Regions from separate parts of the Rhodospirillum rubrum ATCC 11170 genome, predicted to be linked through region 2. Evidence: riboswitches for the same ligand, from Rfam matches in the RefSeq annotation. Region 2 holds a riboswitch; each other region holds the start of a gene.
What was found. A riboswitch is a leader RNA that binds a small molecule or an ion and turns the genes downstream of it on or off. The one in region 2 is predicted to bind cobalamin.
Positions count from the first base shown of each region.

Region 1 (4,689 bases), 370 kb from region 2:
TTTTATGCCGTGCAAGCGGTGGAACTTGGCGCCGGGGCCGTCAATCTCGTGCTTTTGGCTCGGAACATGCGAGATGGTCTCGCCCGAACCGGGCGGCGCCAGCGTGAGGCCATGACTCCCCCGGAGGCGCTGTCATGACCGCCCGGATGAGGTTTTAGGGAAAGCGGGGAAGGCCACGCCGATGCCGGCGCCCGGGTACCAATGGCCTTGCGGGTCTTCGCGGAAGAACAGGAAATTCCGGCCGGTGCGGCGGGAGAATTCAAGCAGGGCGTCGGTGGCGTGGGCGTTGTCGCCGAGGATAAGGGCGTTCTCGGCAAGCTTGGACTCGATCAGGTCGTATTCCTCGCTCTCGTAGCTGGCGGAATGGTCGCTGTCATTGATGAAGAGATCGATCTTCTCGTTGAAAGCCCACAAGGATTCAAGGCTGTCGCCATACAAGATAGTGCCGGCTTGCGCGTAGTCCCCACAAAACAGCATGCCGGCCTCCGGGTTGATATCGGTGCCGACATAGCGCCCCGCATGGCCCTCGGCCCGGTTGCGCAAGATCGCTGCGGCCAGGGTGAGGGAGCCGTGGCCCCGGGCCACCCCGGTCTCGACGACGATCTTCGGTTTCAGGGCGCGGACGATGGCATACCAGCCCATGCGCCGTCCGGGATGGAACCCGATGTCCATCGGCCCCTGGCGCCCCTGCATCACCGTGGCGAAATGGGCGCGCAGGGCGCCGTCGTCGTTGATTTCCTCGATGTAGGCCGAGATTTCGCTTTCCGGGTGCCCGGTGACCACAGAGACGAAATGGGCCAGATGGCGGCGATTCCGCTCGGTCAGTTGGTAGGTGTAGTTGTCGCCCTCGACGGATTTCGTCGCCCAGCGGAACAAATTGCCGATCTTCTGATCGTAATAGGATAAGGCGAAAGTGACGCGATGAACAAGCTGTCCGGCGGTAAAGGGTAGATACTTTTTGCCGTAGTCGTCATCGACGGCCTGGGCGCAGTCTTTCCTCAGTTTGTCCGATAGAATCTGCCAAACGATATCATGTTCATTTTCCACGCCCGGAATATCGTCCGCATCAAAATTCACCGGGTCCGTCATCGCTGGATCTTCTCCAAAAACAGGGCGGGTCTGTTCAACGTTTTTACCCCAAGGACCATTCTGTAGCAATATGGTTGTATCTTTGGTCGCCGCTGATCGCCTTTTCGGCTTTTCCTTTTTCCCGGCTGGTGGCTTCTTTCGACCGCTCCACCGCCGCCAAAGGACATGACGGACTCGCGCCATGAACCGGGCCGCACCGGCCGGGCTTGACTCGCTGCGCAACGATAATATAGCCTATGTTGTGTTACGGTTCCCCGGACACCACAATATCCGGGGCTAAGAGGGAAGCCGGTGCGATGCCGGCGCTGCCCCCGCAACTGTCAGCGGCGAGCCTTCATCCATTCATGCCACTGGGGAAATTCCCGGGAAGGCGGACGAAGGCGACGACCCGTGAGCCAGGAGACCTGCCGTGACCCTTGAAACGTCCGCGGGCGGGGTGTCCCGATGGGGCGCATGCCGGCTTGTGCCCGCATGGCGTCTCTCCCCTCCCACCTTTCATCATCCCTGAGGGGGATCGCCGATGTCGTCCGCGCCCGCTTTTGATTTCGACCGCCAGGGCAATCTGGTGGCGTCGCCTCCACGCCAGTCGCATCAGCCCACATCGCAAATCCGGCGGCGGCCGCACCCCCCCGAAACATCCGAAATCCGCCTTGAGCGCTCGCGCGACGACAAACTGAACGCCTTTGGCAAGGCGATGCTGGGTGACCGCTATTTGCTGCCGGGCGAAGGCATCCAGGACATGTTCGCCCGCGTTTCCTGCGCCTTCGCCGATAACGCCGCCCACGCCCAGCGCCTGTACGACGCCATGTCGAAGCTGTGGTTCATGCCGGCGACGCCGATCCTGTCCAACGGTGGCACCCAGCGCGGGCTGCCCATCTCGTGCTTCCTGAACACGGTTCCCGACAGCTTGGAGGGTATCGTCGCCATCTGGAACGAGAATGTGGATCTGGCCTCCAACGGCGGCGGTATCGGGACTTATTGGGGCGGCGTGCGTTCGATCGGCGAGGCGGTGAAGGGCAATGGCGCCACCTCCGGCATCATCCCATTCATTCGGGTGATGGACAGCCTGACGCTGGCCATTTCCCAAGGCTCGCTGCGGCGCGGCTCGGCGGCGGTGTATCTCGACATCCACCACCCCGAGATCGAGGAATTCCTGGAGATCCGCAAGGCCTCGGGCGATTTCAACCGCAAGAGCCTGAACCTGCACCACGCCATCAATATCACCGACGACTTCATGGAGGCGGTGCGCGACGATCGGCAATTCGCCCTGAAAAGCCCCAAGAGCGGCGAGGTGCTGCGCAGCGTCGGCGCCCGCCAGCTCTGGCAGAAAATCCTGGAAACCCGCTTGCAGACCGGCGAGCCGTATCTGCTGTTCACCGACACCGTCAACCGCGCCCTGCCCAAACACCAGCGCGACTTGGGCCTGCGGGTGTCGTCCTCCAATCTGTGCGCCGAGATCACCCTTCCGACGGGGCGCGACCATCGCGGCCAGGAGCGCACGGCCGTATGCTGCCTGTCGTCGCTCAACATCGAGACCTGGGACGAATGGGAGAACGCCCCCGGCTTCATCGAAGACGTGCTGCGCTTCCTTGACAACGTGCTGAGCCATTTCATCGAGACGGCGCCCGACGGCATGGAGCGCGCGGCCTATGCCGCCATGCGCGAGCGCTCGGTCGGCTTGGGCGTCATGGGGTTCCATTCCTTTTTGCAGGCCCGCGGCATCCCCTTCGAAAGCGCGCTTGCCAAGTCGTGGAACCTGCGCCTCTTCCGCAAGATCCGCCGCGACGCGGACGCCGCTTCGGTGGATCTGGCCGACGAGCGCGGCGCCTGCCCGGATGCCGCGGAGCGCGGCATGAAGGCCCGCTTCAGCGCCAAGCTGGCCATCGCGCCCACCGCCTCCATCAGCATCATCTGCGGCGGCACCAGCGCCTGCGTCGAACCGATTCCGGCCAACGTCTACACCCACAAAACCCTGTCTGGTTCGTTCTCGGTGCGCAACCCGCACCTTGCGCGCCGGCTCGCGGACAAGGGCCTCGATACCGCCGAGACGTGGCAATCCATCATCGAGCACGAAGGCTCGGTCCAACACCTGGAAGGCTTGAGCGACGACGAGAAGCTGGTGTTCCGCACCGCCTTCGAGATCGACCAGCGTTGGATCATCGATCTGGCCGCCGACCGCGCCCCCTTCATCTGCCAAAGCCAGTCCATCAACCTGTATCTGCCCGCCGACGCCGACAAATGGGACCTGCACATGTTGCACTGGACGGCATGGCGGCGCGGCCTGAAAAGCCTCTATTACTGCCGGTCCAAATCGGTGCAGCGCGCCGCCTTCGTCGGCAGGGAAAAGCCGAGCGGGGAAACGTCATCGGCCCCGCGCGCCGATTACGATGAATGCCTAGCCTGCCAATAGAGAGACCGGCCATGACCATCGCGCAGCTCAATCCCCTCGATCTGGTCAACAGCGGTCGCATCGGCCTGCTGCAAGGCTCGGGCGCCTACAACGTCGAACGCTATCCCTGGGCCTATGAGTTCTGGAAGAAGCAACAACAGGTCCACTGGATGGGCGAGGAGGTGCCGCTGGGCGAGGACCTCAAGGACTGGGCCTCCGATCGCGTTTCCGACCAGGAGCGCAACCTGCTGACCCAGATCTTTCGCTTTTTCACCCAGTCGGACGTGGAGGTCAGCGACAATTACCTCAAGCGCTATATGCCCATCTTCCAGCCGCTGGAAATCCAGATGATGATGGCCGCCTTCACCAACATGGAGACCATCCATATCGACGCCTATGCCCTGCTGCTAACCACGCTCGGCATGCCGCGGACCGAGTTTTCGGCCTTCCGCGACTATGCCGCCATGCGTGACAAGGCCGATTACATGCACACCTTCGGCGTCGGCACCATGGCCGACGTGTCGCGCACGCTGGCCATGTTCGGCGCCTTCACCGAAGGCATGGCGCTGTTCGCCAGCTTCGCCATGCTGCTGAACTTCCCCCGTCACAACAAGATGAAGGGCATGGGCCAGATCGTCACCTGGTCGGTGCGTGACGAATCCCTGCATTGCCAGGGTATCATCCGTCTGTTCCACGAATGGAACCGCGAAACCGGCGCGCTGACCAAGCCGGTGCGCGACGACATCCTGGACGTGGCGACAACCATGGTCGGACTGGAAGAGAAGTTCGTCGATCTCGCCTTCGAGCTGGGCGCGATCGAGGGCATGCGCGCCGAGGACATCAAATCCTACGTCCGCTACGTCGCCGACTGGCGGCTGACCCAGTTGAAACTGCCCATCCTTTATGGTCATTTCCGCGAAACCGAGGCGGGTTACGAACAACTCAGGCCCCACCCCTTGCCCTGGCTGGTGGAAATCCTCAACGGCGTCGAACACGCCAATTTCTTCGAACAGCGATCCACCGAATATTCCAAGGCGGCAACCCAAGGCGCCTGGGACGGTCCGGACGGCGTCTGGGCGGCGTTCGACCGCCTGCGCACCGCCCAATGACGGTCGCGAGAGGAAAATTCCCCCTGCGAAAGAACCTCGGAACGAAGCGGGCGTCGACTCGTTAGAGGGGCTGTCGGCCAAGCCGGCAAGGCCTTTAACAGT
Region 1 is NC_007643.1:1,706,267-1,710,955, forward strand. It holds gene RRU_RS07495 (lipoprotein) at 1-138, shown strand, start outside; gene RRU_RS07500 (class I SAM-dependent methyltransferase) at 133-1,089, opposite strand; cobalamin riboswitch at 1,320-1,516, shown strand; gene RRU_RS07505 (ribonucleoside-diphosphate reductase subunit alpha) at 1,610-3,499, shown strand; gene RRU_RS07510 (ribonucleotide-diphosphate reductase subunit beta) at 3,511-4,587, shown strand.
Region 1: it holds a riboswitch for cobalamin, as region 2 does, so the genes downstream of both, RRU_RS07505 (ribonucleoside-diphosphate reductase subunit alpha) here and RRU_RS05930 (ABC transporter substrate-binding protein) in region 2, are expected to answer to the same signal.

Region 2 (4,689 bases):
GTCCAGGCTTTGACCGGCTTTCTGGTCGCCTGCTGGTTGGTCATGGCCCTGTGGCAGAGCCTGGAGAACGGCCGGCCCTTCCTTGATGCCCTGACCGCCTCGGCCTTCAACATCACCTCGGTGGTGACGACGACGGGCTACGCCTCGGAGGATTACACCCTGTGGGGCGGCTTCCCGCAGTTGTTCTTTTTCATGATCACCTTCGCCGGCGGCTGCACCGGATCGACCTCGGGCGGCATCAAGATGTTCCGCTATCAGGTGGCCTATAAGGTTCTCAGCGCCAATATCCGCCGGCGCTATATGCCCAATGCGGTCATCGTCTCGACCTATGGCGGGCGGGCGATCGACGAGGACGTGGCGGTGTCGGTGGTGCTGTTCTTCTTCGCCACCGGGGCGACGACGGCGATCATCGCCCTGGCGCTGACCATGGTCGGCCTGGATTGGGTGACGGCCCTGACCGGGACGGCGGCGGCGATCGCCAATGTCGGTCCGGGACTCGGTACCATCGTCGGCCCGGCGGGCAATTACGCCACCTTGCCCGATAGCGCGAAATGGCTGCTGTCGCTGGCCATGCTGATGGGGCGGCTGGAATTCTTCACCCTTCTTGTGCTTTTCAGCCGCGACTTCTGGAAATCCTGAGGAAAGCGCTTTCCCGGCGCTTGCGTGCCGCCGGGAAGGGGGATAGCTTTTTCCCCCGGTCCCGCCAAGAGAGCCCCCGTCGTCAGGGGCGGCGCGGCCACTCGCCCCCTCCCAACCGACACAACCAATCCTCGAGGATTTCCATGTCGATCGTCGCCGAGCGTCTGTCCGCCATCAAACCGTCGCCGACCCTGGCGGTTACCACCAAGGCCGCCGAACTCAAGGCCGCCGGCCGTGACATTATCGGTCTGGGCGCGGGCGAACCCGACTTCGATACCCCCGATCACATCAAACAGGCGGCGATCGCCGCCATCGAGCGCGGCGAGACCAAATACACCGCCGTTCCCGGCACCGCCGCCCTGCGCAAGGCGATCTGCGCCAAGCTCAAGCGCGAGAACGATCTTGAGTACACGATCGAAGAGATCAGCGTCGGCTGCGGTGGCAAGCAGACCATCTACAACGCCCTGATGGCGACGCTGAACCCGGGCGAGGAGGTGATCATCCCCGCGCCTTATTGGGTCAGCTATCCCGATATCGCCCTGTTGGCCGGCGGCGTGCCGGTGTTCGTTCCCAGCGGCCCCGAGGTCGGCTTCAAGCTGCAGCCCGCCGATCTGGAGCGCGCCATCACGCCCAAGACCAAATGGCTGATCCTCAACAGCCCGTCCAATCCGACGGGCGTGGCCTATTCGGCCGCCGATCTCAAGGCCCTGGCCGAGGTTCTGCTCAAGCATCCCCATGTCTGGGTGATGACCGACGATATGTACGAGCACCTCGTCTATGACGGCTTCAAGTTCGCCACCATCGCCCAGGTCGAGCCCAAGCTGAAGGACCGCACCCTGACGCTGAACGGCGTTTCCAAGTCGTTCGCCATGACCGGCTGGCGCGTCGGCTATGCCGCCGGCCCGGTGGCGGTGATCAAGGCGATCAACAAGATCCAAAGCCAGTCGACCACCCACACCAGCTCGATCAGTCAGGCCGCCGCCCTTGCCGCCCTTGAAGGGCCGATGGACTTCCTGATCGAACGCAACGCCATCTTCAAGGAACGCCGCGATCTGGTCGTGCGCATGATCAATGATTGCCCGGGCCTGTCGGTCGGCACGCCGGAAGGCGCCTTCTATGTCTATCCGTCCTGCGCCGGGGTGATCGGCAAGACGACGCCCGAGGGCAAGCTGCTGGAAACCGACAGCGATTTCGTCGCCGCCCTGCTCGAAAGCGAAGGGGTCGCCGCCGTTCAGGGCGTGGCCTTCGGCCTGTCGCCCTATTTCCGCATCAGCTACGCCACGGCGACCGCCACCCTGGAGGACGCCTGCCAGCGCATCCGCCGCTTCTGCGAAAGCCTGCGTTGACTTCTCTCCACCGCGCAAGCCGGATCTGATGGAAAGGGCGCCCTTCGCGGGGCGCCCTTTTTTTCGTCTGGGGGCTTGGCGCGGTCATATAGGAACCTTGGGAACCCCTATGGTGTCGGGGGGGCGCGGTGCCGGGGTGTCGCGGCGTTGACGGCCCAAGGTTGCATCGGCTAGCCTGCGGCTGACGGTTCCCCCCAAGCGCAAGCCGAAGGGATTAAAAGGGAACACGGTGCAGGCGAAGGATTTGTCCGAAACCGTGGCTGCCCCCGCAACTGTGAGCGGCGAGCCTTCCTCCGATGAAAACCACTGGGGCGCGTGCCTTGGGAAGGGGGATGAAGGCGATGACCCGTGAGCCAGGAGACCTGCCGTCCGACCCTAATCCATGATCACGAGCGGGGAGGCTCGGAAAGGATGGCAATGACGACGCATCACGTCTGATCACCCCCAAGGTCCCGTCAGAGTCCGTCGATAGCTCGACGAGACCCTCGCCTGCGCCCATCGATTCTGGGCGAGGTCGACGTTTTCAAGCCCTTTCAGCCACTGCTGAACCGTGACCCTTGCGGGTCGCCGAACTTTTCCCTGTCACGATTGACGGAAGAGGAGACTCCCCCTTGTCTTCACCCATGCGCTTGTCTTTTCTCGCCGCGGCTTTCGCCGCCCCCCTCGTCGTCTCGGCCTCCGGCGCCGGCGCCGCCGAGCCTACCCGCTATCCCCTGACGCTCCAGACCTGCGGCCAGACCATCACCTTTGATCGGGCGCCCAGCCGCGTCGTTTCGATCGGCCAGAGTTCCACCGAGATCCTCTATCTTCTGGGCTTGGCCGATAAGGTCGTTGGCACGGCGTTGTGGGTCGGTCCCGTGATCGCCGGCTATGAGGCGGTCGACGCCAAGGTCCCGCGCCTGGCCGACAACGACCCGAGCTTTGAAAGCGTCGTCGGCAAGAAACCCGATCTCGTCACCAATCAATACCAATGGCAGGTCGGCCCCAAAGGGGTGGTGGCGACAAACGCCCAGTTCGCCGAACTGAAGATCCCCGTCTACACCTCTCCGGCCGATTGCGTCGGCAAGGATAATTCCGAAGGGGGCGACGGTCTGCGCACGAGCCGTTTCACCACGGATCTGATCTATCAGGAGATCGAGGACCTAGCCCGCATCTTCGATGTCAGCGAGCGCGGTGAAGTTTTGATCAACGATTTGAAGGCCCGCGAGGCGGCGGCGAAGAAAAAAATCGCTTCTCTCCGCAGCCCGGTTTCCGCCGTCTTCTGGTTTTCAAGCGCCGATCTCGACATCGATCCCTATGTCGCCGGTAGCGACGGTGCCCCCGGATACATCCTGTCCGTTCTGGGCATCACCAATGTGATCAAAAGCGAGGAGGAATGGCCGACGGTTGGTTGGGAGACCATCGCCAAGGCCAATCCGACGATCATCGTCGCCGGTGAAATGACCCGGCGGCGCTTTCCGGTCGATGATATCGCCGTGAAGAAGACCTTCCTGGCCAATGATCCGGTCACCCGCCTGATGCCCGCCGTCCAGGAGGGCCGTATCGTGCCCCTTGACGCCCAGGCGATGAACCCGACCATCCGCACCATCGAGGGCATCGAGGTCGTGGCCGATGCGGTCATCAAGGCCGGCCTCGCCCAATGAAGGTCGGCCCCGCGGCTTTGCGGATCACCGCGATCTGTCTGCTTGCCGTCGTTGTCCTGGGGGTGGCGCTCGCCGCGGGCGCCGCCCTTGGCGAAGCGCCGATCCCCCTCGTCACCGTGATCGAAGTGGTGGCCAACAAGGTTCTGGGCGCCGGCTATGCGCTCGACCCTATCGATGAGGGGATCATCTGGAACTACCGGGTCGCCCGCGCCCTCGTCGCCGCGTCTTGCGGGGCCTCGCTGGCGGTCAGCGGCGTCGTCCTCCAATCCCTGCTGCTCAACGCCCTGGCCGATCCCTATATCCTCGGCATCTCGGCCGGCGCGTCGAGCGGGGCGGTGGCGGTGGCGGTTCTCGGCCTGGGCGGCGGCCTCGTTTCGCTATCGGTCGGGGCCTTCCTGGGCGCCGTCCTCGCTTTCGCGCTGGTGTCCTTCATCGCGCTGAAGGCCGGGCGCGGGCCGGCGGCGATCATCCTGGCCGGCATCGCCGGATCGCAGTTGTTCAATGCGCTCACCTCGTTCGTCGTGACCAAGGTGGCGACCGCCGATCAGGCGCGCGGCATCATGTTCTGGCTTCTGGGCAATCTTTCGGGCGTGCGCTGGCCCGACGTGTCGCTTGCCGTTCCGGTGGCGCTGGGCGGGCTGGTCATTTGCCTGTTTTACGCCCGCGCCCTCGACGCCTTCGCCTTCGGCGCCGATTCCGCCGCCTCGCTCGGCATCCCGGTGCGCCGGGTTTATATCATGATGATCGCCATCGCCGCCGGCACGACGGCGACGATGGTCAGCATCGTCGGATCGATCGGCTTCGTCGGCCTTGTCATCCCCCATGTGGCGCGCTTGACCGTCGGCGTTCGCCACAACAAGGTGCTGCCGGCGGCGGCCCTGATCGGCGCGATCTTCATGATCGCCGCCGATATCCTGTCGCGAAAGATCATCCCCGGACAGGTCCTGCCGATCGGCGTCATGACCGCCCTGGTCGGCGCCCCGGCCTTCGCCCTGATCCTCATGCGCAGGCCGGCGCACCGATGATGCTGTGCGCGCGCGATGTCAGCTTCACGATCGATC
Region 2 is NC_007643.1:1,338,380-1,343,068, forward strand. It holds gene RRU_RS05920 (TrkH family potassium uptake protein) at 1-639, shown strand, start outside; gene RRU_RS05925 (pyridoxal phosphate-dependent aminotransferase) at 783-1,985, shown strand; cobalamin riboswitch at 2,154-2,370, shown strand; gene RRU_RS05930 (ABC transporter substrate-binding protein) at 2,597-3,628, shown strand; gene RRU_RS05935 (FecCD family ABC transporter permease) at 3,625-4,653, shown strand; gene RRU_RS05940 (ABC transporter ATP-binding protein) at 4,650-4,689, shown strand, end outside.

Region 3 (4,689 bases), 770 kb from region 2:
CGGGAAGACCTCGACCGCCATCCCCAAGCCGCGCAGCATCGTCACCGCGTTGCCGGCGCCAAAGGATCCGGCCAGCACCAGATCGGGCGCCATCAGAAAGATCTCCTCGGCCGCGCCATGGTTGGCCGGGATGGCGCGCGCTCGATCGGCCAGCATCGACAGCTCGGGCTTCGCCGCCAGCGGCGAGACCGAGCGCACCTGACCGGGGGCGGCCAACAACAGGGCCAGTTGATCGGTGCACAGATTGATCGACACCACCCGGCGCGGCGGAGGGTCGGCCGCCAGCGCCGCCGGCGGACCAAGAAGGGCGGCGATCACCGCCGCCCCCCCCAGAAGCCGCCGCAGCAGCCGATGAGGACGGCCGATCACCCCGATGCCCCCTAGAACCGGGCCCGCAGGCCGAAATAGCCGGTCACGCCCTGGGTGGCGTAGCCGTCCAGATCGGCATATTGGGTATCAAGGGCGTTCTCGATCCGGCCATAGACCTCGACGGCCTCGGTCACCTTGTAGCGTCCCCCCAGATTGAGCAGGGCATAATCATCAAGCCGCAGCCGGGCGCTCCCCATGCTCGCCGCCCGGTAATCGAAATCGTAATTGCCCGCCGCATAGACCACCTCGGCGTTCACGCCGGCGCGGTTGTCAAGGAAGCGGTAGTCGGCGGCCAGAGTGGCGCGGTGGCGCGGACGGCGGACCTCGATCTTGTCGTCGGGATCATAGGCGTCGGTCCAGGTGTAATTGCCCGTCAGGGTCAAAGCCTCGGTCGGCCGCGCCGTTAGCGTCAGTTCGATCCCCTGGCGGCGGCTGTCGCCATTCTCGTTGACCGCCGTCCCCAGGTAGCTGGGCGCCTTATAGACGGTGACGATCTCATCGGTCAGGGTTTCATGGAAATAAGTGGCGTCCAGGGTCAATTGATCGCCGAGGATGCGCTGCTCGATGCCGGCGTCCCAGCCGAAGTTCTTCTCGGGATCGAGGTTGGCGTTGCCGATGAACTGGCTGGGGATGAAGCCGAATTGCTCATAAAAGGTCGGATTGGTCACGCCGGTGCCAACCGAGGCGTGCAGACGCGACTGGGTTGGCCGCACCTCATAGGACGCGCTGGTGCTAAAGGTCGTCGAATCGGCGAAGCTGTCGTTGATGTCGTGACGGAGGGCTGCCTGCAGATCAAGATCTTGAAACAGCGTGCCGCGATATTCGGCGACCAGCCCGTAAAGATCGCGCTGCTGGCCTTCCACCTGCGAGGGATCGGAAACCAGATCGGCATCGGTGTTGCGGAAAGTCTCGCGCTGCCAATCCACCGCCGCCGTCAGCCGGTGATTGGCGCTGGTTAGCGTCGGCGCATCAAGCGCCAGCGTCGTCTGATAAGTCCCCTTGAAGCGCTGCCCCAGGGATTTGGCGGTGGACAGCCCATCAAGCAGGGTCTGGATATCGACCCGCGTATAGTCAAAACGCGCCTGATGGCTCAGCCTGCCGCCCAGGCTATCGACATCGACATGGCCCGATACCGCGACATCGCGCTGATCGGTGGCATAATCCCCGTCATAGACCAGATCGGAGCGCTTGGGGGCGCCAAAGGCGAAGCCGTCGTAATCGGAGCGGCGGTCGGCCATCCGCGCCGTGGCGCCAAAGCGCAGCCAGTCGCTGGCGTCGTAATTGATCTTGCCGTTCAGGGTGATGTTGCGGTCGCGGTCGATATCGCCGCCGGGATCGGCCGAGACATCCAGCCCGCCGGCCCGCAAGCCCGCCAGCGACAGGGCGGCGTCGAGATCCTCGGTGCCCGCCCCCATGGCGACCGATCCGCCGAAGGTGCCATCGCTGCCGCCGTCCAGGCTCACCTCGCCGCCGCTCTGGTTGCGCGTGCCGCGCCGGGTAACGATGCTGATGACGCCGGCGGTGGCGTTGGAGCCCCAAAGTGCTGATTGCGGCCCGCGCAGCACCTCGATGCGCTCGATATCGCTGGCCACCAGACCGGCGAAATCGTATTCGCCCGAAGCCGGCGACGATACGGCCACGCCATCGATCAGCACCAGAACATGGTTGGCCTCGGCGCCGCGAAGGCGCACCTGGGTCACGCCGCCGGGCCCGCCGGCCCGACTGACGGCGACGCCGGGCAATTGGCGCAGGGCGTCGGACACATAGCGCACGCCGCGTTCGCGCAAGTCCTCGCCGGTAAGGACGCTGACCGAGCGCCCGAGATCCTTCGCCGCCACCGGGGTCCGGCTGGCCGAAACGATCAGCCCTTCGGTGGTTTCCGGCTCGTCGGCCCAAGCGGCGGCCCCGCTGGCGCCGACCACCCCCGCCATCACGGCGGCGACGGCCACCCCAAACACTCCCATCCCCGCGCGCCACGCGCGATCAGGCGATCCATAACCCATGACACGTCCCCCCAACGCGGCTTCCCGATCCGGGAACGCCGCGCAGCCGATGACCATGGCCGTCCCGAATCCGGGCAGACCAGCGGATATGTGCCACCATTGCGGAGAAAAACCGCCCCATGGCGCGCCCCGCGCACAGGGTTAGGTGACGACCAGCCGGCAGGTCTCCTGACTCGTGGGTCCTGACCCTGATCTCCGCCTTCCCGGGACGACGCGCGCGAGCGCTGGTCCTAGTGGCCGAATGGAGAGGGGCTCACCACTCACAGTTGCGGGGGCAGTCACGGATTGGGCCCGCAAGGGGCCGCACCGTGTTCCCGTTTTAATCCAGCCGGGGCGTTATGCCCGGCCTGGAACCGGCAGTCCCCTTCGCTCTACTTCGGGCTGTGGGATCTGTCAAGACAGCGGGGGAAGCAAAGCGACCTCGCGGGCCGCCTGTTCGATCAGCCCGACCACCAGATCGGGCTGCTCCTCGTGGACGAGATGGCCGCCGCCGGGCACGACGTGCAAGGTCGCGGTGGCGACGCGGGTCGCCAAGCGCTTGGCTTCATCGGGCGAGACCGCCTTGTCCTCCTCGCCGACGATCAGATGCAAGGGGATGGTCAGCCGCCGCATGTCGCGATTGAGCGGCGCCAGATCCCAATGGGCCATCATCGACAAGGCGCTGCTGACATGGGCGGGCGAACGCATCAAGCGGCCGTAATAGGTCATGCCGGGCTTGTCGAGCAGCGAGCCGGTATCGCGGATGAGCCGTTCGACCCGCTGCTGATCGGCCGCCCCCCACGACATCATGTAAGGGGTCAAAGGATTGCAAAACAACACGCGGGCCATATAGGGAAACAGCGTGCCGGCCATGCCGGGAAAGGGCATGAAGGCGCCGTTGATCGACACCAGCATGCGCGGCGTCACGCTGCCATCCAGCACCATCCGCGCCAGAATCGCCGCCCCGGCCGAATGGCCGACCACCCCATCGGGGCTCAGGCCCTCGGCGGCCAGCAGCGCGCTCAGCGCCTTGGCCATGCTGGGCAGGGTCGGGCGAAAGCTGAAGGGCGCCCGGGTGAAGCCGTGGCCGGGCAGATCGATGGCGACCACCCGGAAGGATCGGGCCAAGGGCCCCATCAGATCGCGCCAGGAATGGGTGGTGGCCGCCGTGCCATGGACCAGCAAAAGAAGCGGCGCGTCGCCGCCTTTCCCATTGCCGCCGGCGGTGGGTCCCATGCTCTGGACATGCCAGTGGAAGCCGCCGACGGTCACGAAACGGCTGCAGTCCCGATGCGGCCAGGTCTTGCCCTCGCGCTCCCAAATCATTTTGCCACCCACACACATCATGCCACACACACCCTAGATGTCCCCCAAGGGTCGTCGGCGTGACCTGCTCAGGTCATCGCCGCACGAACGCCTTGCGATATAGCCATCGCATCGGCGTGGGGCAAGGCGAGGTAGCAAGCGTCAAGCTCTTCGGCCAGTTTGCGGGCGCGCGGATCGGGACGCGGCGCGGTATCGACCAACAGCACCCCCAGCCCCATGGCGCGCAGGGCGCGGGCCGCCGATTGGGCATCGGCTTCGGCCTTGGCCCGGCCGCCGGTGCCATCGCGCCCGACATTGGCCCGCCCATCGGTCAGCACCACCAGAACCGGGGTTTCCCCGCGCCGCTGGCACAATTCGGCCAGGGCGGTCGCGGCGTCGAGGCCCGAGGCCAGGGGGGTGCCGCCGCCGCCGGGCAGCCGCTGCAAACTGCGCTTGGCGCGCACCAGCGAGCGCGTCGGCGGCAGCAAGACATCGGCCCGCGCCCCGCGGAAGGCGACCAGGGCCACCTGATCGCGGCGCACATAGCAATCGGCCAGCAGCAGTTCCACCGCGCCCTTGGCCTCGGCCAAGCGGTGCAGGGCCGAGGATCCCGAGGCGTCGACGACAAAGATCGTCGTCGTCTGGGCCCGCTGGCGCAGGCGCGTCACCCGGAAATCATCGGGGCGGACCAGCACACGCGGACCGGCGGGGCCGCCCTCGGCTGGCGGAACACCCTCGTCGCCCAGGCGCGCGGCCTCCTCGTCGCGGCGCACCCGCTGCCAGGGGGCGGCGGCGCGCAGGGTATCGATGACCGAAAGCCGGGCGCCCGGTCCAGGCGCGCCTGGGCGGGTTCCGGCCGGACGGCCCCGGGTCTTGGCGGCCTTGAGCGCCCCGGCCTTGCCCGGTGGCGTGACCTTGCGGCGCAAGCCGCCGGCGGCGCGCAGGCGGGCCAGCATGCCCGCCGGCATGATGGCGGCGGCGGCGGCGACGGCCATTTCCTCAAGCGTCGGACCGCCCTGATCGTCCTGGTCCT
Region 3 is NC_007643.1:570,958-575,646, reverse strand. It holds gene RRU_RS02570 (ABC transporter substrate-binding protein) at 1-369, opposite strand, end outside; gene RRU_RS02565 (TonB-dependent receptor plug domain-containing protein) at 381-2,318, opposite strand; cobalamin riboswitch at 2,513-2,745, opposite strand; gene bchO (alpha/beta fold hydrolase BchO) at 2,766-3,677, opposite strand; gene RRU_RS02555 (magnesium chelatase subunit D) at 3,746-4,689, opposite strand, start outside.
Region 3: it holds a riboswitch for cobalamin, as region 2 does, so the genes downstream of both, RRU_RS02565 (TonB-dependent receptor plug domain-containing protein) here and RRU_RS05930 (ABC transporter substrate-binding protein) in region 2, are expected to answer to the same signal.